DNA from 4 places in the Streptosporangium sp. NBC_01810 genome. Region 2 is predicted to be linked to each of the others. Evidence: riboswitches for the same ligand, from Rfam matches in the RefSeq annotation. Region 2 holds a riboswitch; each other region holds the start of a gene.
The links. A riboswitch is a leader RNA that binds a small molecule or an ion and turns the genes downstream of it on or off. The one in region 2 is predicted to bind cobalamin.
Positions count from the first base shown of each region.

Region 1 (7,275 bases), 2.2 Mb from region 2:
CCGCCAGGTGGTCGCGGGTCAGGCGTTGGCCGGGATGCCGAGGAGCCAGGGAAGGGTGAACTCGCCGTCGTGGGTTACGCCGTCGAGGAAGGCGTGCCATTCGTCGAGGGTGTAGTGGACGGTGGGGGTGTCGTTGTCTCGCACGGTGATGTGTTCGCCGTCGAAGCCGATGAGCAGGAGGCCTGCGAGGAGGGTGGGGGAGTTCAGTTTCTGGGGGGTGAGGTTGCCCGCTTGAACCTGGTCGAGGAGGGTGAGCCAGGTCTTCGGGGTGATGGCGATGGTGGGGCCCTGGGGGGAAGGGTTGTTGGAGTTGTGCAGCCAGACGGTGGTGCCGTCGAATCGGGCTTCGACGCAGTTGCTCTGGGCGCCGCTGCGAGTGCTCTTACGCCAGATTCCGCAGGAATACCGATCGCCAACCATCGTTGAGCGTCCTTCCTGGATAAATCATGCCATTTAGAGCGTAACGGCTATCTCGCTGAGAAAGGAGTCTGATTTATCGGGACTCAGGGCAAGGCCGCAGAGGTGATCGAAAGCCCGTAGATACTGCTCGACGCTGTGTTCGTCCTCGATGTAGGCGTCGGTGTTCATCGTTTCGACATGCGCGACGTCCAAGCTGGGAAGACGCAGGATGGTGAAGGCGCCTGACATTCCAGGATGAGGTTGGCTGGTGAACGGCAGAACCTGCAGTGTGACGTTGGGCCACGCCGCGCACTCGCGTAGATACTCGATCTGATCACGGAAGACCTCGGGGCCGCCGATGGGGTGGCGGAGAGCGACCTCGCTGATCAGGGCGCGTAGGGTAACCGGTTCCTGCCTCCTGAGGATGGTCTTGCGTGTCGTCCGGACGGCGACGAACTCCCCGAGCTCGGTGGCGCTGCTCAGACCTTGCATGGCGGACACGAACGTCCGGGCATACGCCTCCGTCTGTAGTAGCCCCGGCATCAGATAGGCCTCGTAAGTTTGGATCTCGGTCGCCGTCGATTCGAGCCGTATCAGGTCTACGTACGAAGGCGCCAACGCGTCGCCGTGCTCGACCCACCAGCCGCGCCGTTCCTGCTGTATCTCAGCTGCGACGACCATGAGCTTGTCGCGGACGTTTAGGTCGGTGACTCCGTAGGCGTCCAGGATCGGAGGCACGTCGCGGGGTGGGATACCGACGATGCCGTTTTCGATGCGGCTGAGTGAGGCCGTGGAGCGTTTGCATTTGTCTGCTGCTATGGCAAGTGAGGGGATTCCCGCCGCCGCTCGAAGTTCTGCCAGCTTCGCGCCGAGCCAGCGCTGCCGAAGTGACGGTATGTCTGTGTTCATTTTCCCTCCCGCAGTGATGAGCCTGATCAAGGTGAGCCGAAATTGGAACTTGGCGTAACTATTTCGCTCAACCAGCTTGCGCACCGGAACCGCGAAGCTCACTGTAGACCTCAGCAGTCGGTCACCAAGGGAGATCGACCAAAAGCGTTTCGTAATCAAGGTCGAGCAGGCTCGGTGCCTGAAGTGTCGGGGACGCCGCTCTCGTCGCGGGAGGTGACGACCGTGAGGATCTGCCGGGCGGTGGCGCACCGCCATGGAGTCGAGCCGTGTCAGGCGGCCATGGAACGTTCCCGTGCCGATCGGCGCCGTGGACGAGGGAAGGGACAGGGATGATCGTGAAGCGTTCGCGTGCTCTGATCGTCGGCGGGATCTCCGGATTGTTCCGGGGTAGACGGTTCAACGGCGCTGATCGGAGGTTCTCGGGTTTGGACTGGCAGCTGTTCGCGCTGGACGTGCTGTCCGCCTCCCCGAGCTTTTCCCGCCGGTTCGCGGCCACGGCCTCGCAGAGACCCGCACGCACCTTCGTCGCCGACCTGCTGGGGGAAGAGCACCCCCGTAGGGACGACGCCGTCCTGCTCACCAGCGAGCTTGCCGGGAACGTGATCCGGCATGCCGTCCAGCGGGAGTTCCTCGTCTCGCTGGCGTTCGCGACCGGCGGCGTGCTGGTCGCGGTCCGGGACTGCGGTTCGTCCAGGATCCCCTACCCGAGGCAGGCGGAGGAGGAGGCCCCGAGTGGCAGAGGGCTCGCCCTGGTCGACACACTGGCGGCACGCTGGGGCTTCCACCGATCCCCCGGAAGCACGAGCGTCTGGTTCCAGCTCGCCACGCCCTCGCCCGGCCTGGGCGGCGACGGCTGATCATGCGGGGTTGTTCCCGGAGGCGTGACCGGCGTCGAAGGTGTTCATCCGCAGCTCTCCGGTGGCTGAGGCGCCGTTGCGGGACAGCACATGGACGCGGCGGCCGTGCGGGTGGATGGGGTGGACATCCGCCGGGGCGGCCCCCTGTGGCGAGTCTCGAAGCGGTACGGGCAGACTCTGGCAGGTGAAGCGAATCCTCATCATCGGCATCGGTGCCGGTGATCCCGACCATCTCACCCTCCAGGCGGTCAAGGCCATCGCCCGTACCGACGTGTTCTTCGTCCTGGACAAGGGTGAGGCCAAGCATGACCTCGTCCAGTTGCGGCACGACCTCGTCGACGCGCACGCCCGCCCGCCGTACCGGATCGTCGAGGCCGGTGACCCCGAGCGTGACCGGACCACCCCCGCCTACGCCCCCGCGGTCGAGGACTGGCGCTCGCGCCGCGCCGACATCTGCGAGCGGTTCATCCGTGACGAGCTCGACGAGGGGCAGACGGGTGCCTTCCTGGTGTGGGGGGATCCTGGCCTGTACGACAGCACCCTGGCCATCGTCGAGGAGATCCACCAGCGGGGCTCGGTCCGGTTCGAGCACGAGGTGATTCCCGGTGTCAGCAGCGTGTCCGCACTCACCGCCCGGCATCGCGTCAGCCTGACCCGGGTCGCCCGGCCGGTGCACATCACCACCGGCCGGCGTCTCGCCGAGGAGGGGCCCTCGGCCGACGACGTCGTCGTCATGCTGGACGCCCACTGTGCCTTCGCCGATCTGGGCGCCGATCTGGGCGACGACTTCGACATCTACTGGGGCGCCTACATCGGCACCCCGGACGAGATCCTGGTCGCCGGACCGGTGTCCGAGGTCGCCGACCGCATCCGCGAGCTGCGTGCCGAGGCGCGGGCGCGCAAGGGCTGGATCATGGACACCTACCTGCTCCGCAGGGTGTCCCGCTGAGCACCTGCCGCGGCGGCCTCCGGAGGCCGCCGCGCGTCCGGCCGGTGTCCGGAGGCCGATCGCACCGGCTTTCTCGGTCCGCCGTCGCCGTCACGGTCGTATGGCTCGCGAAGAAGAGGCTCACCTCCAGAAACCTCGTCCATCCCGGGCCGGTGAGCGGGTCGTGACGGCCGGATCGGCAGACGGAACCGGATCCGGCATGCCGCAATGAATCACCTTATGTTGACTATCCACTACAAAAAGAGTTACATTTCGGACGATTTCGCGGTGGTCCGAGGGAAGTCCGGTGAGAAGCCGGTGCGGTCGCGCCACTGTATCCGGAACGCGAGTTCCGGGAGCCAGGTTACTTGGCCGCCGCGTCCTCATCTGTCGGGACGCGTCATCCCCAAGGAGGCTGCTCATGCGTGAGCTGTCCGTTTCACAGCCCGTTCCCCTCTCCCACCTGGCCCGCTGGCTCGTGGCGGTTCCGCTGCTCCTGCTGGTGGCCTACCTGGTCACCTTCGACCAGGGGGTCGTGTCGCAGGCGGGCGACTATCTGCACGAACTCATGCACGACGGGCGCCACCTACTCGGCGTTCCCTGCCACTAGGCCGCGCGTCGTGATACGTACCCTGCTGCTCCGCGGCCTGCTCGTCGGGCTGGTCGCCGGGCTGATCGCCGCCGTGTTCGCCTACCTGCTCGGCGAGCCGAACATCGACCAGGCCATCGCGCTCGAAGAGGCCGCCGCGCACGCCCAGACCGCGGCCGGGCACTCCCACGGGGAGGAGGCGCTGGTCAGCCGGTCCGGCCAGCAGGCCGGGCTCTTCCTCGCCCTGGCCCTGTACGGCATGTCCGTGGGAGGCATCTTCTCCCTCGTCTTCGCCGGGCTGCGCGGCCGGATCGGACCCCGTTCCGACGTGGTGCTGGCCGCGACGATGGCCGCCACCGCGTTCGTCGCGATCGTGCTGGTGCCGTTCGTCAAGTACCCGGCCAACCCGCCCGCCGTCGGTGATCCGGACACCATCGGCAGCCGGACCACGCTGTACCTGGTCCTGGTCGCCATCGGCCTGCTGTCCGTGGCGCTGGGTGTGGCCTGCGCCCGCAGGCTGCCGGCCCGGCCCTGGCTCGCCGGCGCGGCCGGCTTCCTGGTCCCCGTCATCGTCACCCTGTTCGTGCTGCCGACGATCAACGAGGTGCCCGACGGCTTCCCCGCCCAGTTGCTGTGGGACTTCCGGGTGTCCTCCCTCGGCACGCAACTCGTGCTCTGGTCGGCCATCGGCGTCCTGTACGGCGTCGCCGTCCAACGCGCCGTCCGCCGCGACGCGCTCGCGGTGGCCCCGAACTGAACGTTCGGCGGGTCGGGTACGTCAACAGGATCTCGCAGAAAGAAACCTCGTGATCGGTGCCTATCCGTTCAGTGCCGTCGTCGGTCTCGACGACCTCAAGCTCGCGCTGACACTCAACGCGGTCTCCCCACGGGTGGGTGGTGTGCTGGTCCGAGGGGAGAAGGGGACCGCCAAGTCCACGATCGTCCGCGCGCTCGCCGCACAGCTCCCCGCGGTCAAGGTGATCGCCGGCTGCCGCTTCTCCTGCGACCCGGCCGAGCCGGATCCGGCCTGCCCCGACGGCCCGCACGGCGCGGGCGAGAGTGGGCAGGAGCGTCCGGCCGCGCTGGTGGAGTTGCCCGTCGGCGCGTCGGAGGACCGGCTGGTCGGCGCGCTCGACATCGAGCGCGCGCTCACCGAGGGGGTCAGAGCGTTCGAACCCGGCCTGCTCGCCGCCGCGCATCGGGGTGTCCTCTACGTCGACGAGGTCAACCTGCTGCACGACCATCTCGTGGACCTGCTGCTCGACGCTGCCGCGCTCGGCACCTGCTTCGTCGAGCGCGAGTCGGTCTCGGTACGGCACGCGGCGCGGTTCCTGCTGGTCGGCACGATGAACCCCGAGGAGGGCGAGCTGCGGCCACAGCTTCTGGACCGGTTCGGGCTGACCGTCGAGGTGCGGGCGTCCAGGAATCCGGACGAGCGGGCCGAGGTCGTACGGCGCCGCCTGGCCTTCGACGCCGATCCCGCCGGGTTCGCCGCCGGGTGGGCGGGACAGGAGGCGGACCTGGCACGGCGGATCGCCGAGGCCAGGGAGCGGGTCCCGAAGGTCGTGCTGCCCGACGCCCGGCTGCGCCAGATCGCGGCGGTGTGCGCGGCCTTCGAGGTGGACGGGCTCAGGGCCGATCTGGTCACGGCCAATGCCGCCATCGCGCACGCCGCCTGGCGCGGCGGCGCCGAGGTCACGGCCGAGGACGTACGCGAGGCGGCTCGCCTCTCGCTGCCGCACCGCCGCCGCCGCGACCCGTTCGACGCGCCGGGCCTTGACGAGTCCCGCCTCGACGACCTCCTGGCGGAACACGGCGGCGACGACCCGGACGACCCGGACGGAGGGCCGAGCGGTTCCGGCGGTCCGGGCGATTCGGGCGGTTCGGGTGGTTCGGACGGTCCGGTGAACTCAGGGGACGGTCCCGAGACCGGCTCCGCGGAAAGTCCCGCGCGTGATGGTTCCGGTGCGGGTGGCCCGCACGGGGGCGCGGACGGCGATGGCGTGGACGGCGGTGGTTCGCACAACGGCGGTTCGCGCGACGGTGATTCCGGGACCGGTGCCTCCGATGTCCCGGATGCCTCCGACGGGATCGGCGCCTCGCCGGACCGTCCCTCCGCCGAGCGGGTGATCGCCGCCGCCGAACCGTACCGGGTGCGCCCCTTCCAGGTGCCGGGCCTGGGTGACGGCGCCTCCGGACGGCGGTCGCGGGCCCGCACTTCCAACGGGCGGACCACCGGATCGCGGGTTCCCGCCGGGCGGCTCCAGCGGCCGCACCTGTCGGCGACGCTCCGCGCCGCCGCGCCGTACCAGCGTGAGCGCGGACGCACCGGCCCCGGCCTGCTGGTCCGTGACACCGACCTGCGCGAGGCCGTCCGCGAGGGCAAGGAGGGCAACCTGGTGCTCTTCGTGGTGGACGCGAGCGGTTCCATGGCGGCCAGGCAGCGCATGCGCGAGGTCAAGGCGGCCGTGCTCAGCCTGCTGCTCGACGCCTACCAGCGGCGGGACAAGATCGGGCTGATCACCTTCAGGGGATCCACGGCGGATCTGGTGCTGCCCCCGACCTCCTCGGTCGAGGTCGGCGCGGCGCGGCTGCGGGAGCTGCCGACCGGCGGCCGTACCCCGCTGGCCGCCGGGCTGCGCCGGGCCGCCGAGGTGCTCAGGGTGGAGCGGCTACGCGACCCCACCAGGAGGCCGCTGCTCGTGGTGGTCACCGACGGCCGGGCCACCTCGGGGTCCGACCTGGCGGCCACCGCCGCGCTGCTCGCCGGTACGGCGGGTGTCGTGGTCGACTGCGAGAGCGGTCCGGTACGGCTCGGCCTGGCCCTCGACCTCGCGGCCAGGCTGGGCGCGCCCGCCGTGAGGCTCGACGCGCTGGCGGCGGGCGGCGGGCTCGGCGGGCTCGTCCGTGACCACCGGACCGACTACAGGAAGGCGGGCTGAGATGCCGCAGGGCAAGCCGGAGACGGTGCCCGAGGACGGGCTCACCACGCGTCAGCGCCGCAACCGGCCGCTGCTGATCGTGCACACCGGGCCCGGTAAGGGGAAGTCCACCGCGGCCTTCGGGATGGCGCTGCGCGCCTGGAACCAGGGCTGGCCGGTCGGGGTGTTCCAGTTCGTCAAGTCGGCCAAGTGGCGCATCGGTGAGGAGCGGGCGCTCGTGGTGCTCGGCGAGTCCGCCGAGGGCGGCACCGTGACCTGGCACAAGATGGGCGAGGGCTGGTCGTGGATCCAGCGGCCGGGCAGCGAGGAGGACCACGCCGCCGACGCCCGCGAGGGCTGGGAGCAGATCAGGCGCGACCTGGCCGCGGAGACCTACCGCTTCTACGTACTCGACGAGTTCACCTACCCGCTGAAATGGGGCTGGCTGGACGTGGACGACGTGGTCGCCACCCTGGTCGCGCGGCCGGGCAACCAGCACGTTGTGATCACCGGCAGGGACGCCGACCCGAGACTGGTCGAGGTCGCCGACCTGGTGACCGAGATGGGGAAGGTCAGGCACCCGATGGACGCCGGGCAGAAAGGCCAGAAGGGCATCGAATGGTAGTGCCGCGACTGGTGATCGCCGCGCCGTCCTCGGGCAGCGGGAAGACC
Region 1 is NZ_CP109070.1:3,990,923-3,998,197, reverse strand. It holds gene OIE13_RS17215 (DUF397 domain-containing protein) at 19-420, opposite strand; gene OIE13_RS17210 (helix-turn-helix domain-containing protein) at 454-1,308, opposite strand; gene OIE13_RS17205 (ATP-binding protein) at 1,734-2,165, shown strand; gene cobF (precorrin-6A synthase (deacetylating)) at 2,350-3,114, shown strand; adenosylcobalamin (AdoCbl) riboswitch at 3,365-3,511, shown strand; gene OIE13_RS17195 (CbtB domain-containing protein) at 3,515-3,703, shown strand; gene OIE13_RS17190 (CbtA family protein) at 3,714-4,439, shown strand; gene OIE13_RS17185 (magnesium chelatase subunit D family protein) at 4,489-6,624, shown strand; gene cobO (cob(I)yrinic acid a,c-diamide adenosyltransferase) at 6,626-7,228, shown strand; gene OIE13_RS17175 (cobyrinate a,c-diamide synthase) at 7,222-7,275, shown strand, end outside.
Region 1: linked by a shared signal. The riboswitch ahead of OIE13_RS17195 (CbtB domain-containing protein) and the one ahead of OIE13_RS08345 (ribonucleoside-diphosphate reductase subunit alpha) in region 2 are both predicted to bind cobalamin.

Region 2 (7,328 bases):
AAGCTGGAGGCCGACGGCGCGGTCTTCCTGTCGGAGACCGACACCGAGGTGCTCTCGCACCTGATCGCCCGTACGGTCAAGGATTCCGACTCCCTGGAGGATGCCGTCAGGGCCGCGCTCAAGCGTGTCGTCGGCACATACGGCATCGCGGTGATCGACTCCGAGCGCCCCGGCGAGGTGGTGGTGGCCCGCAACGGCAGCCCCATCGTGCTGGGCATCGGTGAGAAGGAGATGTTCGCCGCGTCCGACGTCTCCGCGCTGGTCCGCTACACCCGCCAGGTGGTCCACCTGGAGGACGGCGAGATCGCCGTGCTCAAGGCCGACGGGTTCAACACCTTCGCCAGCGACGCGCGGGAGACGGCCAAGGAGACGCTGACCGTTGACTGGGAGGCCGGGCACTACGACACCGGCGGGTACGAGCACTATCTGCTCAAGGAGATCTCCGAGCAACCCGACACCGTGGCCAGGACGCTGCGCGGGCGCCTGGACGACCGCTTCCACGTCGCCCACCTGGGCGGCCTCAACATGGACGCGCGGGAGACCCGCTCGTTCCGCCGGGTGAAGATCATCGGCTGTGGTTCCGCGTACTACGCGGGCCAGATCGGCGCGCAGCTCATCGAGGAGCTGGCGCGCATCCCGGCCGATGCGGAGCCGGCCAGCGAGTTCCGTTACCGCAGCCCGGTGGTGGAGGCGGACACCCTGTACGTGGCGATCAGCCAGTCGGGGGAGACCTATGACACCCTCGCCGCCGTCCAGGAGCTCAAGCGCAAGGGCGGCCGGGTGCTCGGCATCGTCAACACCGTGGGCAGTGCGATCGCCCGCGAGTGCGACGGCGGCGTCTACCTGCACGCGGGTCCCGAGGTCTCGGTGGCGAGCACGAAGGCGTTCACCTCGACCGCCGTGGCCTTCGCGCTGCTCGCGCTGCACCTCGGCCGGGTGCGTGACCTGTCTCCCGCCGACGGCCGCCGGATCTGCGAGGGGCTGCGGAGGCTGCCGGACCAGATCAAGGAGATCCTGGCGCTGGAGCCGCAGCTCAAGGAGCTGGCGCAGGAGTACGCCGAGGCGCCGAGCATGATGTTCGTGGGCCGGGTCCGGGGGTATCCGGTGGCCCGTGAGGGCGCGCAGAAGCTCAAGGAGATCTCCTACGTGCATGCCGAGGCGTACCCGGCCAGCGAGCTCAAGCACGGGCCGCTGGCGCTGATCGGCCCGGACATGCCGACCGTGGCGATCGTCCCCGACGACGAGCTGCTGGACAAGAACCTGACCACTCTGGGTGAGATCCGTGCCCGGGGTGGCCGGGTGCTCATGGTCGGTCACCGTACGGTCGACTCCAAGCTGGCCAACGACTGCGTCGTGGTACCCAAGAACGAGACCGAGCTGGACCCGATTCTGCTGTCGATCCCGCTTCAGCTCTTCGCCTACCACGCCGCCGTGGCGCTGGAGCGGGACGTCGACAAGCCTCGCAACCTGGCCAAGAGCGTCACGGTGGAGTGAGACGGCTACCGGTGCGACCGCCGACGATGGTCGCCCCGTCAAGGGATGGGCTGCGGTCACCTCCCCGACCTGTAGCGGAAAGTGATTGAGGGGTAACCTATGGTATAGGAGGTTCTTGGGGGAAGGGGCGCTTATGCGCCGTAGGAGGTTTTTCGCGCTGGTGGCGGGAGCCATGGTCGTCGCGAGCTGCGGCAGAGTCGGCGACTCCGCCGACTCCGCCGACTCCGCCGTGGGCCGCCTGATCATCCTCGAGCCCACCGCCGACGGCCACGGCTGGGGCGGGATGGCGGGCAGGCTCGCCTCCGTCCTGGTCCTGGCGGGGCTGGCGCGCTCCGCCATGGTCGTCGAGCGGCCGGGAGCGCTGGGTTCCGTCCCCCGTGACGCGTTCGGCGCCGTCCGCGGCTCGTTCGTGCGCGAGGGCAGGCTGCTCGTCACCGCGATGCCGATGGTGACGGCCGCGGAGATCGCCAACACCGCCGCCGTGGTGGACGCCACCACCCCCCTCGCCCGCCTGGTCGGGGACTGGACGGTCCTGGTCGTCCCCGCCGACTCCCGCCTGCACACCTTCGAGGACTTCGCCGCGGAGCTGCGCCGCGACCCGGCGGCGCTGACGGTCGGCGGACGGCTGGAGGGCGGCTCCGACCACGTGCTCTACGGCATGATCGGCAAGTGCCTCGGGGTGGACGCCCGGTTGCTGGAGTACGCCGGCTTCCTTGCCGCCGAGGATGCCGCCGAGGCGCTTCAGATCGGACGGGTGGCGGCCCTGCTGGGGTCGGCCCGCGCCCTGCGACCCGAGATCGCAGCCGGCCGCCTGCGTCCCCTGGTGGTCTCCTCGGGCGGCCGGCTCGACGGGATCGACGCGCCGACGCTCCTGGAGGTCGACGTCCGGCTGGAGTACAGCGACTGGTGCGGTCTGCTGGGGCCCAAGGGCATGAGCCCGGCGGACCGGGACGCCGCGATCGCCCTGTGTGACAGGATCGACGCCGCGCCGCGCTGGCGCGCCCTGTGCGCGGCCAATGAGTGGAGCCGGGTCTACCTCAGCGGCGACGACTTCCGTCAGTGGCTCCTCACCGAGACGGCCCGCACCCGCGGGGTACTCCACGAGCTCGGGTTGCTGAAGTCCTCCGACACAACTTGTTGGGGTAGTTGCGTCAGACGCCCCTAGATGTAGGATCCTGCTCGTTGCTGGTTCGCCCCGGAAGGGGCGAGGCAAGAGGGAACCCGGTGAGATTCCGGGACTGCCCCGCAGCGGTGAACGGGAACGAAAGCCGTCATGTGAGCACTGGGTGAACCATGCCCGGGAAGCGACGGCCGGTAGGCACGCGCAGGGCGCCCGTGAGTCCGAAGACCTGCCGGTGACGTGATTGTCCAGGGCCTCGTGGGAGGGCCCGCGGAACGAGGCGGTCCGGCGTGCCCGGGATCGCTCGCGGACGCGTGCCCATCCGGCGGAGCCGTACGGGGAAGTCCGAGCGAGCGAGGGGCACCAGGTGACAGAGACCTTGGCAGGGACCGCGGTGGAGAACGCGGCAGGGGTCGTGGCGGAGAACGCCGGGGACGACCGGGGCAGCGGGAACGCGACGGTCGATCGCAGGCAGGCCATCGACGAGGCCGCCGCCAGGGTGATCACCGACCCGGAGAACTCCAGGGTCGCCGCCGCGCTGCTGGCCGAGCTGATCGCCGACGAGGCAGCCGAGCACGGCGTCCGCGACTTCTCCGAGTCCGTCGCCGCGACGCACCGGGCGGGGCTGATCGCCGACGGGCTCGCGGAGTTCGTGGCCGCACACGCCGAAGTCCTGGACGCGCTCATCGAGCCGGACGCCGACACCAGGTTCGAGTACTTCGGGCTGCGTACCGTCTACGATCGCTACCTGCTGCGTCACCCGAGCACCCGCAAGGTCCTGGAGCGCCCGCAGCACTTCTTCCTCCGGGTGGCCTGCGGCCTGTCCGAGACCGTCGAGGAGGCAGCCGAGCTGTACGCGCTCATGGCCACCATGTCCTACCTGCCCAGCTCGCCCACGCTGTTCAACTCCGGCTCGCGCAGGCCCCAGCTCTCCTCGTGCTTCCTGCTCGACTCGCCCCGCGACGAGCTGGAGGCCATCTACGAGCGCTACGGGCAGGTCGCGCGGCTGTCGAAGTACGCGGGGGGCATCGGGATCGCCTGGAGCCGGATCCGCTCGCGGGGCTCGCTGATCCGCGGCACCAACGGTCACTCCAACGGCATCGTGCCCTGGCTGCGCACCCTGGACGCGAGCGTCGCCGCGGTCAACCAGGGCGGCCGCCGCAAGGGCGCGGCCTGCGTCTACCTGGAGCCCTGGCACGCCGACATCGAGGAGTTCCTCGAACTGCGCGACAACACCGGCGAGGAGGCCCGCCGCACGCACAACCTGAACCTGGCCAACTGGATCCCCGACGAGTTCATGCGCCGGGTCGAGGCCGACGGCGTGTGGTCGCTGTTCGACCCCAAGGAGGTCCCGCACCTCACCGACCTGTACGGTGCCGCGTTCGACGACGCCTACCGGACCGCGGAAGCCGAGGGCCGGTTCGCCGCGCAGCTGCCCGCCCGCACCCTGTACGGCCGGATGATGCGCACGCTCGCCCAGACCGGCAACGGCTGGATGACCTTCAAGGACGCGGCCAACCGGACCTCCAACCAGACGGCCAGGCCGGAGAACGTCATCCACCTGTCGAACCTCTGTACCGAGATCCTTGAGGTCACCGGCGACGCCGAGACCGCGGTCTGCAACCTCGGCTCGATCAACCTGGCCGCCCACCTGTCTCCGGCCCCCGGAGACGGGGTCGACTGGGTACGGCTGCGCGCGACGGTCCGCACCGCCGTGCGGTTCCTCGACCGCACCATCGACCTGGGCTTCTACCCGACCCCCGAGGCCAGGAGCGCCAACCAGAGGTGGCGCCCGATCGGGCTCGGCGTGATGGGCCTGGCCGACGTGCTGTTCACGCTGCGGCTGCCGTTCGACTCGCCGCGGGCACTGGAGCTGTCCACCCGGATCTCCGAGGAGATCGCGCTGGCCGCCTACCGGACCTCCTCGGACCTGGCCGTGGAGCGTGGCCGCCACCCCTCCTACCAGGAGACCAGGGCCGCCACCGGGGTGCTCCACCCCGACCACTACCGGGCCGCGACGTCCGAGGAGTGGACGGAGATCAGGGAGCGGATCGCCAGGACGGGGCTGCGCAACTCGCTGATGATCGCGATCGCGCCCACGGCCACGATCGCCTCCATCGCCGGTTGCTACGAGTGCATCGAGCCACAGGTCTCCAACATCTTCAAGCGCGAGACCCTCTCGGGGGAGTTCCTCCAGGTCAACCGTTATCTCGTCGCCGACCTGCGGGCCCGCGGCCTGTGGACCTCGCGGATCCGCGACGTGATCAAGCGTGCCGACGGCTCCGTCCAGGACATTCCCGAGATCCCCGCAGACCTGAAGCTGCTCTACCGGACGGCCTGGGAGCTGCCGCAGAAGGCGCTGATCGACCTGGCCGCCGCGCGCACCCCGTACATCGACCAGTCGCAGTCGCTGAACCTGTTCATGGCCACCCCGACCATCGGCAAGCTCTCCTCGATGTACGCCTACGCCTGGAAGTCGGGCCTCAAGACCACCTACTACCTGCGCTCGCGTCCGGCCACCCGGATCGCGCAGGCCACCGTGGCGGCATCGGTGGCCGGGGAGGTCCCCGTCCCCGCCCCTGTCCTCGACCCCGAGGCCGTCGCCTGCTCCCTGGAGAACCCCGAGTACTGCGACGCCTGCCAGTAGACCGGCCGGCGACCATCCGCGGGCGGGCACCGATCCGGTGCCCGCCCCCTCAGTCACCCCGAAAGGGCGTTTTCCCGATGTTGCTCGACCCCGGCATGGATCTCACCCTGCGGCCGATGCGCTACCCCGAGTTCTACGAGCGCTACCGGGCCGCGATCCGCAACACCTGGACCGTCGAGGAGGTGGACCTCGCCTCCGACCTGGCGGACCTGGCGAGGATGACACCCGAGGAGCGTCACCTGATCAACCGCCTGGTGGCGTTCTTCGCCACCGGTGACTCGATCGTGGCCAACAACCTCGTCCTCAACCTCTACCAGCACCTCAACGCCCCCGAGGCGCGTCTCTATCTCAGCAGGCAGCTGTTCGAGGAGGCGGTGCACGTCCAGTTCTATCTGACGCTGCTGGACACCTACCTGCCCGACCTTGACGAGCGGGTCAAGGCGTTCGCCGCGGTCGAGCACATCCCCTCGATCCGCGACAAGGCGGAGTTCTGCTTCCGCTGGATCGACTCGCTCGGCGGCCTGACCCGGCTGGAGACGAGGGAGGACCGGCGGGCGTTCCTGCTCAACCTGATCTGCTTCGCGGCGTGCATCGAGGGCCTGTTCTTCTACGGGGCCTTCGCCTACGTCTACTGGTTCCGCTCCAGGGGGCTGCTCAGCGGCCTGGCCACCGGGACGAACTGGGTCTTCCGCGACGAGTCCATGCACATGGAGTTCGCCTTCGGCGTTGTGGAGACCGTACGGGCCGAGGAGCCCGAACTGTTCGACGACAAGCTCGCCGAGCAGGTCACCCGGATGATCGAGGAGGCGGTGGCGGCCGAGCTGGCCTTCGCCGCCGACCTGTGCGGCGACGGCATGCCGGGAATGGGGGTGGAGCAGATGCGACGCTACCTTGAGTACGTGGCCGACCAGCGGCTGGTCAGGCTCCAGATGCCCGTCCGGTACGGCACGGCCAACCCGTTCGCGTTCATGGAGTTGCAGGACGTGCAGGAGCTGGCCAACTTCTTCGAGCGGAGGGTTTCGGCCTACCAGATAGCCGTCGAGGGGAATGTCGCCTTCGACGAGTCCTTCTGATTAGCTAATGGCCCGGGGAAGAGAACGACGAGAGGGACGCCGTCAGTGTCCAACTGGATCATCCTGATCGTTTCCGTGGTCGCCGCCGTCGTGGCGGTGGAGGTGGTGCGCAGGGTGCTGCGCTCGCGGCTGATCGGCGAGAAGTGGGCCCTCGCCGGTCCGGTCGTGAGCCGCTGCACCTGGCCGGGGTTCGTCACGGCCGCCGTGGCGACGGCCTACACCGTCTACGAGCCCGGTATGGCGGAGGGCTCGGTCAGCCAGGTGATCGACCGAGGCCTCAGCGTGGCGATGATCGGGGGTGCCACCTGGCTGGTCATCCAGGCCGCCTACGCCGTCACCGACGTGGTCCTGAAGCACCTGGTCACGGTCCAGGGCGAGGGTAACCGCAAGGCCCGTCGCATCCGCACCCAGATCACCCTGGTCCGCAGGGTCGCCTCGGCGGTGATCATCGTGGTGGCGCTGGGCGCGATGCTCTTCACCTTCCCGCAGGTACGGGCGCTCGGCGCCGGTCTTCTGGCATCGGCCGGGATCGCCGGCGTCGTCGTCGGCATCGCCGCCCAGTCGACACTGGGCAACCTGCTCGCCGGCCTCCAGCTGGCCTTCAGCGACGCGCTCCGCCTGGACGACGTCGTCGTGGTGAAGGGCGAGTGGGGCCGCATCGAGGAGCTCAGCCTGACCTACGTGGTGCTGCGGCTGTGGGACGAGCGCCGGCTGGTCCTGCCCGTCTCCTACTTCACGACCAACCCGTTCGAGAACTGGACCCGGCACAGCAGCAGGGTGATCGGCCACGTGTTCATCCGGGTCGACTGGTCGGTGCCGATCGAGGAACTGCGCACCGAGCTCTACCACGCCCTGCGAGAGCACCCGCTCTGGGACCAGAAGGACTGGGCCATCCAGGTCACCGACACCCTTCCCAACGGGCTGCTGGAGCTGCGCGCCCTGATGAGCGCCGCCGACTCCGCCAGCGCCTGGGACCTCAAGTGCGACATCCGCG
Region 2 is NZ_CP109070.1:1,807,822-1,815,149, forward strand. It holds gene glmS (glutamine--fructose-6-phosphate transaminase (isomerizing)) at 1-1,494, shown strand, start outside; gene OIE13_RS08340 (tripartite tricarboxylate transporter substrate-binding protein) at 1,628-2,659, shown strand; cobalamin riboswitch at 2,664-2,865, shown strand; gene OIE13_RS08345 (ribonucleoside-diphosphate reductase subunit alpha) at 2,982-5,261, shown strand; gene OIE13_RS08350 (ribonucleotide-diphosphate reductase subunit beta) at 5,339-6,334, shown strand; gene OIE13_RS08355 (mechanosensitive ion channel family protein) at 6,380-7,328, shown strand, end outside.

Region 3 (7,328 bases), 2.2 Mb from region 2:
GCGGCTTCACCGGCTGGCGGACGATGATGCCGGTGACCGTCTGGTCATCGGTCAAGGAGGAGGAGTCTTGACGGCCAGGGTGCACTTCGTCGGAGCGGGCCCCGGAGCCGCCGACCTCGTCACGGTGCGCGGTCTGCGGATGATCGCCTCGTCCCCGGTGTGCCTGTACGCCGGGTCGCTGGTACCGCGCGAGCTGCTGGACGACTGCCCGCCCGGGGCACGGCTGGTGGACACGGCCGGGCTCACCCTCGATGAGATCATCACCGAGATGGCCGGCGCGCACGCGGCCGGACTGGACGTCGCCCGGCTGCACTCGGGCGACCCCTCCGTCTTCAGCGCGATGGCCGAGCAGATGCGGCGGCTGGACGCGCTCGGCATCCCGTACGACGTGGTGCCGGGCGTCCCGGCCTTCGCGGCCGCGGCGGCCTCGCTGAAGCGGGAGCTCACCGTGCCGGGAGTCGGGCAGTCGATCATCCTCACCCGTACGTCCGCGCGTGCCACGCCGATGCCGGAGGGCGAGGAGCTGGCCACGCTCGGCGCGAGCCGGGCGACCATGGTGCTGCACCTGGCCGTGCAGCGGATCGAGGCGGTCGTCACGGAGCTGCTCCCCTCCTACGGCGCCGACTGCCCGGTGGCGGTGGTGGCCCGGGCGAGCCGGGACGACGAGGTGATCCTGCGGGGCACCCTGGCCGACGTCGCCGAGCGGGTCAGAGCCGCCGGGGTACTGCGCACGGCCGTGATCGTGGTCGGGCGGGTGCTGACGGCCTCGGCGTTCCCCGACAGCCACCTCTACTCGGCGGACAGGTGCCGGGATTGACCGGCGACAACCCGCTCCGCGGGGCGAAGGTGAGCGGCCGATGAGACGCCTGCTGATCCTGGGAGGCACCGCGGAGGCCAGGGCACTGGCCGCCCGGCTGGCCGGGCGGCCGGATCTGCGAGTGGTCTCCTCCCTGGCGGGCAGGGTGGCCAACCCCAGGCTCCCGGTCGGTGAGGTACGCGAGGGTGGATTCGGCGGCCCCGAGGGGCTCGCCGCCTGGTTGCGAGAGCACGCGATCGACGTGGTCGTCGACGCCACCCACCCGTTCGCCCAGCGGATGACCGCCTCGGCCGTCGCGGCCTCCACGGGCACCGGGGTGCCGCTGCTGGTGCTGCGCCGTCCCGGCTGGCACCAGGGTCCGGACGACGACTGGCGCTGGGTGCCCACGCTTGAGGCCGCCGCCTGTCTGCTGCCCGGTCTGGGGGAACGGGTGTTCCTCACCACCGGCCGCCGCAGCCTGGCCGTGTTCACCGGTCTTGACCTGTGGTTCCTGGCCAGGTCCGTCGATCCGCCCGAGCCGCCGCTGCCCGGCCGGACGGTGATCGTGCTCTCCCGTGGGCCGTACACCCTGCGCGGAGAGCTGGAGCTGATGCGCGAGCACCGCGTCGAGGTGCTGGTGACCAAGGACAGCGGCGGCGAGATGACCACCGCCAAGCTGGCCGCCGCGCGGGAGCTGGGGATTCCGGTGGTCATCGTACGGCGGCCGCCGATCCCCGGCGGCGTCCCGCTGACCGGCACCGCCGAGGAGGCCGCAGCCTGGGTGGAATCTCAGCTGGGATAGCGGCGCGGGGTGTAGACGACGGGCCGTCCACCACGCTCGGTGAGCCGGGTGGTGGACGAGCCCACGATCAGCAGGCAGCGCATGTCGATCTCGGCGGGGTCGAGGCCGGCCAGCTCGACGACGCGGACGCTCTCCCGCGGGCCGCCGACGTCCCGTCCGATGACGACGGGCGTGTGCGGCGACCGGTGTTCGAGCAGCAGGTCGCGCATGGCGGCCACCTGCCAGGTACGGCTCCGCGAGGCCGGGTTGTAGATCGCCAGCACCAGGTCGGCCCTGGCGGCGGCGGTGATCCGATCCGCGACGACCTCCCACGGCTTGAGCAGGTCGGACAACGACAGCACGCAGAAGTCATGGCCGAGCGGAGCCCCCGCCCGGCTCGCCACCGCCTGCGCGGCGGTCAGGCCGGGCAGCACGCGCACGTCGACGTCGGCGAACCTCGGCTCGGACGCGACCTCGAGCACCGCGCTGGCCATGGCGAACACCCCCGGATCTCCCGAGGAGACCACGGCCACCCGTGATCCGGCGACGGCCAGCTCCAGCGCGTGCGCGGCGCGCTCGGCCTCGGCCCGGTTGTCCGTGGGGTGGCGGCGCTGGCGCGGGTTGGGGGGCACCCGGTCGAGGTAGGGCCCGTAGCCGACCAGCGTGTCGGCCGAGGCGAGGGCGTCCTGCGCCTCGGGGGTCAGCCACGGCCGCCCGGCGGGGCCGAGCCCCACCACGACAACCTCGCCGCGCCGCCCGTTCCCGGCCTCCGCCAGGAGCGGGGTGGTGTCGGCCCGGGCTGTGAGCGGGTCGCGGGAGGCCTCCTGACGGTGGTCGCCCGTGGTCTCCGCCGTCAGAGGTGTGAGCGGGCTGGGCAGCAGGGCGAGGGAGAAGTACGGGACCGACGCCGGGTCGACGTCCGCCAGCGGCTCGATGCGCTGCTTACCGGTGGTGGCCCGTTCGACGTACCAGGCGTCGTCGAGGCGACCGGCCTCGGCGAAGGCGGTGCGGACCTTCTCGAAGGTCCTGCCGAGTTTCAGCACCGCGGCCGAGTCGGCGGCGGCCAGCCGCTCGGCCAGCACGTCCGCCGGGAGCGTGCCGGGCAGCACGGTCAGCGTCTCGTCCCGCTCGACCAGCGGGCGGCCGAGCACCGCGGCGGCCCCGCTGACGGAGGTCACCCCCGGCACCACCTCGGTCGGGTACCGGTGCGCGAGCCGCTTGTGCATGTGCATGTAGGAGCCGTAGAAGAGCGGGTCGCCCTCGCAGAGCACCACCACGTCGCGCCCGGCGTCCAGGTGCGCGGCCAGCCGCACGGCGCAGTCGGCGTAGAAGTCGTCGAGCGCGCCCTGGTATCCGCCGGGGTGGTCGGTGGTCTCGGTGGTCACCGGGTAGATCAGCGCCTCCTCGACCTGGTCTCCCCGCAGGTAGGGCAGGGCCACCGACCTGGCGATGCTCCGCCCGTGCCTGGCGCTGTGGTAGGCGATCACGTCGGCCGCGCCGAGCAGCCTGGCCGCCTTCACCGTCACCAGCTCCGGATCTCCCGGCCCCAGACCGACCCCGTACAGGCACCCGAGATCCCCGCTCAACCCGCTCACTCCTCTTCGCTCGCGATCGCGTTGACGGCGGCCGCCGCCATCGCGCTGCCGCCCCTGCGGCCGTGGACCACCAGGTGGTCGAGTCCGGCCGGATGCTCGGCCAGGGCCAGCTTCGACTCCGCGGCCCCGATGAAGCCGACAGGCACGCCCAGCACCGCGGCCGGGCGTCCGGCACCCTCCTCGACCAGTTCGAGCAGGCGGAACAGCGCGGTCGGCGCGTTGCCGATCGCGACCACCGCGCCGTCGAGCCGGTCGCGCCACAGTTCCAGCGCCGCGGCGCTACGGGTGGTGCCCAGCCGCAGTGCCAGCTCCGGGACCCGTGGGTCGCCGAGCGTACAGATCACCTCGTTGTCCTTCGGAAGCCGTCGCCTGGTGACGCCGGAGGCGACCATCATGGCGTCGCACAGCACGGGCGCGCCGTCGCGTAGCGCCTCGCGCGCCGCCGTGACGACTCCCGGCGACCACGCGAGGTCGTCGACGAGGTCGACCATGCCGCAGGCGTGCACCATGCGGACCGCGACCTGGGCGACGCCCGGCGGCATGCCGCCCAGGTTGGTCTCCGCGCGGATGGTGGCGAAGGAGCGGCGGTAGATCTCCGCCCCGTCCCTGATGTAGTCGATCACGTTCCCTCTCTGGTCGCCGCCACCGCGGCGCTCGTCTGCTCGGCGTCGGCGAACGTACGGCTCACATCGTCCGCCTCGACGCGGTATCCGTCTCCGGTCGCGACCACGTCCACGACCCGGCCGCGCGGGCGTCCGCACCGCCGCTCACAGCCCGACCAGTGCACGGGGAGCGCACGGGTGAGGCCTCGCGAGGGGTGGACGTCGTCAGGACCGTCCGCACCGGCCTCGGAGCCGGTGTCGCCGGCGTTCGGGTGAACACCCGCGTGGATGTCGGCGTGGATGTAGGTGTGGACGTCGGCGTGAACACCCGCATGGACGTCGGCGTGAACGTCGGCGAGGGCCTTGGCACATCCGGGGCGGCCGGCGCAGGCGGTCAGGCCCAGCCACGGCGACGCCGGATCGCCGACCAGGCCCGCGGCCGTGAGCGTCGCCCGCCGGCCGTCGACCTCCGGCGACGGCAGATCGGGGACGACGATCGTCCGCCACGGTGTCACCCGGACCTCTCCCCCGCCGTGCTCGGCCGCCTGGGCGAGCACCTCCAGCTGGGCCGCCGTGAGCCGCCCGAGCGCGGCGAGAACGGTGAGGGCCGACCTTCCGTCACGCTGCGCGATGACCCCGACCGTGCCGCCGTGCACGGTCCGCCCCCGCCGTACGGCGGGGGCGGCGGCCTGGCGCAGATCCGGTTCCGCCCTGAGCGCGCGGGCCGAGACCCGGCCTGGGCCGTCGGTCAGCTCGGCGAGCCGCCACGCGCCCGCCCCCTGCTCGGCGCGCTCGGCCAGGAACGCCTCGGCGACCGCGAGCATACCGGTGACGGCGGAGGAGACGGGCGTGCGCAGCCCGTGGTCGGCACCGGCGAGCAGCAGCGCCACCTCGGAGACGTCCACCGAGGCGTCCGCCGGATCGACCGGCAGCAGCGTGACGTCCGCGCCGAGAGCCACCATGTCGCCCGAGCCGTCGTCGAGCGCGAACAGGAACCGACCGGGCAGGTCGGCGAGCGCGGGCCGGGCGCAGAGTTCCCCGTCCAACTCGGACACGAGCGGACGGACGTCGAGCATGCTCGCGGGTGCCCGCCCGGCCAGGGGGGAGGCCACGATGTTACGTACCCGCTCGTGCGTGGCCGACGGCAACAGCCCGGCGGCGGCCAGCCGCGCGGCGAAGTCAGGTGCCGGGGAAAGCCGCCGCCCGCCGTCCGGAACGCGCGTGTCACCGTCCACGTCACCGCGTACGGAAACCCCGACCGGAGAAGACTCACCGTCCGGAACGCCCACGTCACCGCGTACGGAAACCCCGACCGGAGAAGACTCACCGTCCGGGGCGTGCGCGTCGTCGCGTGACGGATGCACGGCGGGAAGGGGCTCGCCGTGCTGCGGTGGCAGGCCGCGTACCTGGAGGTTCGCCCTGGAGGTCAGCTCGATCACGCCGGATCCGAGCTCCCGGGCGGCGGCGGCGACCACGCGGAGCTGACGCGCCGTGAGCGCCCCACCGGGAACCCGGATCCGCGCCAGGCCGCCATCGGCCGCAGCATGCACCTGGAGCGCTCCGGGACACGCGTCTGTCCGGGTTCTTCCGGGAGGGTCAGTTATTGACACGCAGTGGATGGTAGCTCCCATTTCTTTACGGATGTCCGCCTGGCATAGTGTGACCCTAGGCGACGGCGCAGGGAGGAAGCCGGTGTGAAACCGGCGCGGTCCCGCCACTGTAACCGGGGAGCGAACCCCACCGAAGGCCACGGTCCGGCAACGGACGGGAAGGCCGGGGTGAGCGTTGATCCGGGAGCCAGGAGACTCCTGCCGTCGCGATGACGACGACCCGGGGCGAGGACCCCGAGGGAGGACTTCTCCATGCGCTCCGTGCCGCCCACCCCCCGATCCCCCGTGTCGCCCGCGTCGCAGGCCGCCGTGTCACCCACCCCCCGATCTCCCGCGCCACCCGCGTCGCAGGCCGCTGTGTCACCCGTGTCGCCCGTGTCGCCGGCGCCGCCCATGCCTTCGGCGCCGCCCTGCGTCCTGCTGCTGTCGACCTCCGACACCGACCTGCTCAGCGCGCGGGCGAGCGGCGCGGACTACCGGCTCGGCAACCCGGCGAGGTTGTCCGCCGAGGACCTGCCCGCGCTGACCGAGGGCACGGACCTTGTGGTCGTGCGACTGCTCGGCGGACGGCGGGCATGGGAGGACGGGCTGGACGCGCTGCTCGCGGGCCGGCGGCCCGTCGTGATCCTCGGCGGCGAGCAGGCCCCCGACGCCGAGCTGATGGAGCTGTCCACGGTGCCCGGCGGCGTCTGCGCCGAGGCGCACGCCTACCTCGCGCACGGCGGCCCCGCGAACCTGGCCCAGTTGCACGCCTTCCTCTCCGACACGGTGCTGCTCACCGGGTACGGCTTCGCGCCGCCCGTGCCCACCCCGAGCTGGGGCCCCCTCGAACGCGTCGCACGGCGCACCGAGGGCCCCGTCATCGGCGTGCTCTACTACCGCGCGCACCACGTCGCGGGCAACACCGCCTTCGTCGAGGCGCTCTGCCTGGCCATCGAGGACGCGGGTGGCCAGGCCCTGCCCGTCTACTGCGGTTCCCTCCGCACCGCCGAGCCCGGCCTGTTCGACACGCTCCGAGCCGCGGACACCCTGGTGGTCACCGTGCTCGCCGCCGGGGGCACCCGCCCGGCGACCGCCTCGGCGGGCGGGGACGACTCCGCGTGGGACGTCGGCGCGCTCGCCGAGCTGGACGTGCCGATCCTGCAGGGCCTCTGCCTGACCACGGGAAGGGACGCCTGGCGGGAGAACGACGACGGCCTGTCCCCGCTCGACGCCGCCTCCCAGGTGGCGATCCCCGAGTTCGACGGGCGGATCATCACCGTGCCGTTCTCCTTCAAGGAGGTCGACGACGAGGGCCTGACCGTGTACGTGGCCGACCCCGAGCGGGCCTCGCGCGTCGCCGGCATCGCCGTACGGCACGGCCTGCTCCGGCATGTCCGAGCGCCGGAACGACGGATCGCGGTGATGCTGTCGGCGTACCCGACCAAGCACGCCAGGATCGGCAACGCGGTCGGCCTGGACACCCCGGCCAGTGTGGTCAGGCTGCTCACGGCCATGGCGGAGGCCGGGTACGACCTCGGGGACGGTTTCCCCGGCGTGGCGGAGCAGGACGGCGACGCGCTGATCCACGCACTGATCGCGGCGGGTGGCCAGGACCAGAACTGGCTCACCGAGGAGCAACTGGCCGCGAACCCGGTGCGGATCCCGGCCGCGCGCTACCGGGCGTGGTTCGAGACGCTGCCCGAGGACCTGCGCCGCGACATCGAGGCGCACTGGGGGCCGCCGCCGGGCGAGTTGTTCGTCGACCGGAGCCGCGATCCCGATGGCGAGATCGTGCTGGCCGCGCTGCGCGCGGGCAACCTCGTGGTGATGGTCCAGCCGCCGCGAGGCTTCGGGGAGAACCCGGTCGCCATCTACCACGACCCCGACCTGCCGCCGAGCCACCACTACCTGGCCGCCTACCGGTGGCTGGCCGACGACTTCGGCGCGCACGCGATCGTGCAC
Region 3 is NZ_CP109070.1:3,979,889-3,987,216, forward strand. It holds gene cbiT (precorrin-6Y C5,15-methyltransferase (decarboxylating) subunit CbiT) at 1-71, shown strand, start outside; gene cobM (precorrin-4 C(11)-methyltransferase) at 68-817, shown strand; gene OIE13_RS17150 (cobalt-precorrin-6A reductase) at 858-1,598, shown strand; gene OIE13_RS17155 (precorrin-2 C(20)-methyltransferase) at 1,586-3,163, opposite strand; gene OIE13_RS17160 (precorrin-8X methylmutase) at 3,169-3,795, opposite strand; gene OIE13_RS17165 (precorrin-3B synthase) at 3,792-5,324, opposite strand; cobalamin riboswitch at 5,399-5,601, shown strand; gene cobN (cobaltochelatase subunit CobN) at 5,778-7,328, shown strand, end outside.
Region 3: linked by a shared signal. The riboswitch ahead of cobN (cobaltochelatase subunit CobN) and the one ahead of OIE13_RS08345 (ribonucleoside-diphosphate reductase subunit alpha) in region 2 are both predicted to bind cobalamin.

Region 4 (7,328 bases), 200 kb from region 2:
CACCGACCTGGGCGGCTTCACCCTGGCCGCCCGCCGGATGGCCGACTTCCTGCTGGCCTGCGAGCTTGAGCACGGCGTGACGATCCCCAAGCTTGACCTCGGCGGCGGCCTGGGAATCGTCTACCGGCCCGGCGACCCGGTCCCGCCACGCCCGGCTGAGGTGGTCGCGGCGCTGCGTGCGGCCGTACCCGCCCGGGTGCGGCTCGCCGTCGAGCCGGGCCGCTCGATCGCCGGACCCACCGCCGTCGCCCTCTACGAGGTGGGCACGGTCAAGGAGATCCCCGGCGTCAACACCTACGTCAGCGTGGACGGCGGGATGAGCGACAACCCGCGCCCCGCCATGTACGGCGCCGCCTACACCGCGCTCCTGGCCTCCCGCTCCTCGGACGCCCCGCTGCGTAAGGTCACCGTGGTCGGCAAGCACTGCGAGAGCGGCGACGTGCTCGTCCGAGACCTGCCGCTGCCCGCCGACGTACGGCCCGGCGACCTGCTGGCGATCCCCGCCTCGGGGGCCTACCAGCGGTCGATGGCGAGCAACTACAACCATGTGACGCGGCCCCCGGTGATCGCCGTCCGCGACGGGGCCGCCAGGGTGATCGTGCGCCGGGAGACCGAGGAGGACCTGCTCCGCCTCTACCTGCGTTGAACGTGCCGGGCTGGGACCGTTCCCGGCCCGACGCGGCGCCGACGTCCACACCCAGGGAACCCACCCGACGGCTGGGAGCGAATCGCGGCTGGGCCGTGCGCTCACCCTAGCCGGCGCGACCAGAGGACGGGCGTCAGGATCGTGTGGTGGCCACGGCCACCACACGATCCTGGAGTGTCCCGGCCGGCGACCTCCCGGTCGGGGGGACGGACATCGACCATCGTGTGGGACGGCGGATTTCAGCGGCGTGCGGGTGGAGGGCCTGAGCCCGCCCGAGCTGGGACGCCGTCTGGGCGCCGGGCTCAGGTCTCTGTCTGGAGAGGGGTTTCGAAGCGGGTCAGCCAGGTGGTGAGGAGCGATTCGAGGTGTGCGGACTCTTCGGGGGTCAGCTCGTCGAGGAGGCGGCGTTCGTTGCGCATATGCTCGGCGAACGCCCGGTCGATCAGCTCCTTGCCCGCGGCGGTGAGCGCGACCACCCGTCCGCGGCCGTCGCTCTCGCTCGGGCGACGGGTGACCAGCCCGTCACGTTCGAGCCGGTCGATGCGTTTGGTCATCGCACCGGTGGTGACCATGGTGAAGGCGGCGAGCTCTCCGGGGGCGCGCTCGAACGGCGCGCCGCCGCGTCGCAGGGTGGCGAGGACGTCGAACTCTCCCTCCCCGAGCCCGTACCGCCGGTAGACGACACAGAGTTGTTCGGTGAGGTGCCCGGCGAGGCGGTGCAGGCGCCCGATCACACCCTGCGGGCTCACATCCAGGTCCGGCCGCTCGCGAGCCCATTCCTGCTGGATGCGGGCTACATGATCCAGGTGTTCGCTCATGCCTGCAATATAGCTTCCAGAGAAGCTATATTGCCTTCTATGGAAGCTAATTTTCGCTGGGCGTTGGTCACGGCGATGGCGCCGATCACCTGGGGGACGACCTACTTCGTCACCCACCAGTTCCTCCCGCCCGGCTACCCCCTGTACGGGGCGGCCATCAGGGCGCTGCCCGCGGGACTCCTGCTCCTCCTCATCAGCAGAAGGCTTCCTTACGGGGCGTGGTGGTGGAAATCCCTGGTCCTCGGAACTCTCAACATGAGCGCGTTCTTCGCGTTGATCTACCTGGCGGCTCAGCTGCTTCCGACGAGCATCGCCTCGACGATCATGGCGACGTCGCCCGTCGTGATGATGCTCCTGGCCTGGTCGCTGCTCTCGGAGCGCCCGCGGATCCTGCACCTGGCCGGAGCCGGCGTCGGCATCGCGGGGGTGTGCCTCATGCTGTTCACCGGCGCGGCCGCCGTCGACGCCCTCGGCGTGCTCGCGTCCGTCGCGGCCATGGTGATGTCGTCGGTCGGCTACGTGCTGGCCAAGAGATGGAACGAGGATGTCGACGTGCTGTCGTCGACCTCGTGGCAGCTCATCGCCGGGGGAGTCGTCCTGCTGCCCTTCGCCGTCGCGGTGGAGGGCCCGCCGCCGAGCCTGGACGGACCTGCGATCCTCGGGTTCGGTTATGTCAGCGTCGTCGCGACGGCTCTCGCCTTCGCCGCCTGGTTCGCCGGACTACGGCACCTGTCGGCGGGAACGGTGGGACTCGTCGGGTTGCTGAGCCCGGTGACCGGGGTGCTGATCGGTACGACGATCGCCGGAGAGGCGCTCACCGCGCAACAGTTCTGCGGGCTGATGCTGGCACTCCTCGGCATCCTCCTCGGGCAGCCCGTCGCGGCCCGCCTCGTCGCGATCAGGCGGCAACGACGCCGGGCAAGGCCGGCAGGGCCTGCCCGGCGTCGAGAACGAATCAGCCGCTGACAGTGCCGTGTGGCCACGGACTTCGACTCCGACTCCGACGGCGCTCGGTCGGCGCCCTCCTGAGCGCGGATCCGACGGCACCCGGTCGGTCTCTCATCCCGGTCACGCTAGGCGATCAGGATCGGCCCCCGCACTCCGATATCGAGCCAGGCCGATGGCACCTGGAATATCGTCAGCCTGCGGCCAGGTCCATGCGGAGGAACTCGGTGATGCGGAGCAGCCTCGGTGGGCGTGGCACCTCATCGGAGAGAGCCTGGAACGCCTCGTCTTTCCCGACGAGGCGTGGGGCGGCGAGTTCCACCTCCCTCCCGTCGACCCGGAGCCGCGCCCCGTCGGCCGCCAAGATGTTCTGCACCCAGTCCGAGCGCGATCCATACACCAGAACGAACAGGTAGCCGCCGTCGACGGGGTGCGTATCGAGCGGCGTGCGGTACGTCGTGCCAGAGGTGCGACCGACGTGAGTCAGCACCGGCCATGTCCCGCTCGCGATCGCGCGAGGGTTGAACACCCGCTTGTTCACGTGCCCCCACCACTTCGGCATCGGCATCGGGGTCTTGGCGGGGCCGATCGCTCCCCTGTCACCTGGGGGAACCGAATGCGTCTAGGCTGGACCCGCAGTCGGTTCGCCCTGCCCTCCAGGCAGGCGCGTCGTAAGAGGGAACCCGGTGCGGCCGGCGCTCGCCTGTTTGGCTCGCGAGCTCGCCAATTCCGGGACTGCCCCGCAGCGGTGAGTGGGAACGACCGCCGTCAAACGCACTGGGTCCGAGTACCGGACCGGGGAAGCGACGGCCAGTAGATGCCCGGGCGAAATCCCGGGCGTGCCCGCGAGTCCGAAGACCTGCCACTGCCCGCGTGCGACCACGCACGCGGTGACTTCGGTGACCTCGAGGGCGGGTCGGCGCTGCGAGCGGGCACCAGATCAGGGTGCTCGCCGGTCAGCCGTTCCTTCGCGCCCATGAGAGCACCGGGGTTCTCCATGACTCGCGAAGGAGAGTTTCGTGGCTGAGACTTCCGCCACCCCCGCATCACTCGCCACCGTCCACGGCTATCCACGCCAGGGGCCGGACCGCGAGCTGAAGAAGGCGATCGAGGGCTACTGGGCGGGCCGCGTCACCGCCGATGAGCTGCATGACACCGCGGCCCGGCTGCGCCGCGACAACTGGCGGCACCTGGCCGGTGCCGGCGTGCGGGAGGTCCCCACCGGCGACTTCTCACTGTACGACCACGTGCTGGACACCACCGTCATGGTCGGCGCCATCCCTGAACGTCACCGGGCCGCCGTCGAAGCAGACGCCCTGGACGGCTACTTCGCCATGGCGCGCGGCACCCAGGCCGTCGCTCCGCTGGAGATGACCAAGTGGTTCGACACCAATTACCACTACCTGGTGCCGGAACTGGGGGCGGACACCGTCTTCACCGCCGATCCGGCCAAGCAGGTCGGCGAGCTGCGTGAGGCTCTCGCACAGGGGCACAGCCCGCGTCCGGTGCTGGTCGGCCCGGTGACGTACCTGCTGCTGGCCAAGCCCGCGCCCGGCATGGACCCCGGCTTCGACCCGACCACCCTGCTGGACCGGCTGCTGCCGGTCTACGTGCAGGTGCTCACCGCCCTGCGCGCGGCGGGCGCCGAGTGGGTGCAGCTGGACGAGCCCGCCCTGGTACAGGACCGCGACCAGGCCGTGCTGGACGCCGCGGCCCGCGCCTACCGGGAGCTCGGCTCCCTGACCTACCGGCCGAAGATCCTGGTCGCCAGTTACTTCGACCGGCTGGGAGAGGCGCTGCCGGTTCTGGCCGAGGCGCCGATCGAGGGACTGGGCCTGGACTTCACCGGCCCGGCCGCGGCGAACCTGAACGACCTGGCCAGGGTGGGCGGGGTTGTCGGCAAGCGTCTGATCGCGGGCGTCGTGGACGGCCGCAACGTGTGGATCAACGACCTGGAAAGGTCACTGTCCACCCTGGCCACCCTGCTCGGCCTGACCGACCGGGTGGACGTGGCGGCCTCCTGCTCGCTGCTGCACGTCCCGCTGGATGTCGCGCTCGAGCACGGGGTGGATCCGCAGGTCGGCCGCTGGCTTGCCTTCGCCCGGCAGAAGACGGCCGAGATCGTCACCCTGGCCAGGGCACTGAGCGAGGGCACCGGCGCCATCGCCGGGCAACTGGCCGCCAACCGGGCCGATCTCGCCTCGCGGGCGGCCTCGGCGCTCACCCACGACTCCGCCGTACGGGCCCGTAGCGCGGCGGTCACCCCGGCCGACGCACGCCGCTCCCAGCCCTATCCCGAGCGGGCCGTCGCGCAGCGTGCCCGCCTTGGCCTGCCGTTGCTGCCGACGACCACCATCGGCTCCTTCCCGCAGACCACCGAGTTGCGGGCGGCCCGCGCCGACCTACGCGCCGGACGCATCGACGCCGCCGCCTACGACGAGCGGATCGCCTCCGAGATCCGCTCGGTTCTGGTCTTTCAGGAGGCGGCGGGCATCGACGTCCTGGTACACGGCGAGCCCGAACGCAACGACATGGTCCAGTACTTCGCCGAGCAGCTCAACGGATATCTGGCCACGCAGCACGGCTGGGTGCAGTCCTACGGCACCCGCTACGTGCGGCCGCCGATCCTCGCCGGAGACGTCTCCCGCACCGAGCCCATGACGCTGCGCTGGACCCGCTACGCCCAATCCCAGACGGCGCGTCCCGTCAAGGGCATGCTCACCGGGCCGGTCACCATGCTGGCCTGGTCCTTCGTCCGTGACGACCAGCCCCTGGCCGAAACCGCCCGCCAGGTGGCGCTGGCCCTGCGTGATGAGGTCGCCGACCTGGAGGCCGCCGGCACCGCCGTCATCCAGGTCGACGAGCCCGCCCTGCGTGAGACCCTGCCACTGCGTGCCGCCGACAGGCCCGGCTACCTGGCCTGGGCAGGCGAGGCCTTCCGGCTCACCACCGGCGGGGTGCGGGCCGACACCCAGATCCACACCCACATGTGCTACGCCGAGTTCGGGGAGATCCTGGCCGCGATCGACGACCTGGACGCGGATGTGATCAGTCTGGAGGCCGCCCGTTCGCACATGCAGGTGGCGCGCGAACTCGCCGAGGCGGGCTACCCGCGCGAGGTAGGACCAGGGGTCTACGACATCCACTCCCCGCGCGTCCCCGGCGTCGGGGAGGTCGCGTCCCTGTTGCGTAAGGGGCTCGATGGTATCCCGGCCGAGCGGCTGTGGGTCAACCCCGACTGCGGCCTGAAGACCCGCGGCTGGTCGGAGGTGCGCGACTCCCTCGACAACCTGGTCGCCGCGGCCCGTGAGATCCGTAAAGAGGTGGCCGACCAGCCATCGGCCTGACCCGTCCGGTCCCGGCGCGGCATCGCGCCGGGGCCGGATCCCGTCGCCGTTCGGCCGGCTGGATCGCTGCGAGGCGAAGGCTCCGGCAGCGATGGCGGCGAAGAGCCGGTGGCGTCGCGCCTCGCCAGCGCGGCGGCGAACCGCTCCTCACAAGAGTGGGTCGCCTCTCCCAGGCTGATCTGGCGGGGCACCGGTGAGGTGACCGGTGGCGGGGCGCCGGTCACCGTTTTCTCGCCGCGGGCCAGACGACGGATCTCGTCCAGGTTCGTGCTCGTACCCGCGGGCAGGACGGCCTGGGAGCCGGGCCGCCGGATCGTCACGCGTCCCCGGCCGGCCACCAGCGCCTCCTCGGTGTTCAGGTCGACGACCAGCGCGGTGTGCTCGTCGATGCCCAGGACGGCGGCGCCCGGCGGCAGTTCAGGTTCCATCCGGGTCAGCCGCCGCTCGCCCAGGTAGCAGTAGCGGGTGTCGTGGGTGCCGCCCTCGGCGTTGTCGTAGTGCGGGACGACCGCTACCTTGAGGCCGAGGACGCCCAGCAGGTCCAGGCCCGGCCGCCAGTGGGGGGCGGCGCCCACCTTGTAGATCTCGTACACCGGCACGGTCGCCACGCCCGCCGTGCAGGCGGCGGCCGAGGCCAGCACCGTCGCCCCCTCCCGCGCCCGGACACGGGCACGCAGGTCGCCGGCGACGTGCGTCGAGACCCATCGATCGAGGGCGAAGGTGGGGCTGCCGGGGCCGGAGAACACCCAGTCGGCGCCACCGACCTCGTCACCGACCTCGACCTCCAGGCCGACGCTGCGCGCGAAGTATCCCCGGGCGCGGGCGGAGATGTCGGCGGCGTTCTCCTGGAAGGCATACGGGGTGTCGAGCAGCACCGCCCGCGCCCCGCCACCCAGCTGGCGGATCACCGCGCGATGGACCTCGACCATCGTCGGGCTCGTCTCGCCCGAGCCCATGAGCACCAGCACCCCAGGCCGTCCCGCCATCGAGTCCCGCCTCTCTGTCGTCCTGCGCCAAGCCACGCACAGGAACGCTCCGACGGCAATAGCATCTCTGCGATAAACACGTTGTTGCATAATCAATGCAACAGTGCGGCCGGATGACGGGACATCATGTGAACGAGCAGCTCAGCCACCTCGTACCGGTATCGGTCGAGATCCTGTTGCTGCGGGCCGACCCGGCGGGCGCATGGCGCTACCGGCGCATCGTGACCTCACTGGACAGAGGAGAAAACCCGGACCAGGCGGTCCGCCGCGCCGGCGGCCTCACCGCCGAGGCGACGTCCACCGTGGTGCACTCCACGAGTTGGCGCTACCAGCCCGAAGGCCAGGTCGTCCTGACCTACGCCGTCTGCCCCGATCCCGCCGCCCACCTGCCGGCGATCGCGCTGACGGATTTCCAGCTCGTCAGAGGATCCGCGCCTTCGGCGCCGTCACCCGAGCACCTGCAGGTCGAGAACGTGGTCGCCCACGCCCTGCGGCACCTGGCCTTTCTTGTGCTGACCGACCCGGTCGTGGGCGAAGCCCTCACCCGCGACCCGGCCCTGGCCGCCGGCTTCGACGCCCTCAAGCG
Region 4 is NZ_CP109070.1:1,610,019-1,617,346, forward strand. It holds gene lysA (diaminopimelate decarboxylase) at 1-646, shown strand, start outside; gene OIE13_RS07485 (MarR family winged helix-turn-helix transcriptional regulator) at 949-1,464, opposite strand; gene OIE13_RS07490 (EamA family transporter) at 1,504-2,430, shown strand; gene OIE13_RS07495 (nitroreductase family deazaflavin-dependent oxidoreductase) at 2,603-2,971, opposite strand; cobalamin riboswitch at 3,032-3,290, shown strand; gene metE (5-methyltetrahydropteroyltriglutamate--homocysteine S-methyltransferase) at 3,429-5,756, shown strand; gene OIE13_RS07505 (hypothetical protein) at 6,856-7,328, shown strand, end outside.
Region 4: linked by a shared signal. The riboswitch ahead of metE (5-methyltetrahydropteroyltriglutamate--homocysteine S-methyltransferase) and the one ahead of OIE13_RS08345 (ribonucleoside-diphosphate reductase subunit alpha) in region 2 are both predicted to bind cobalamin.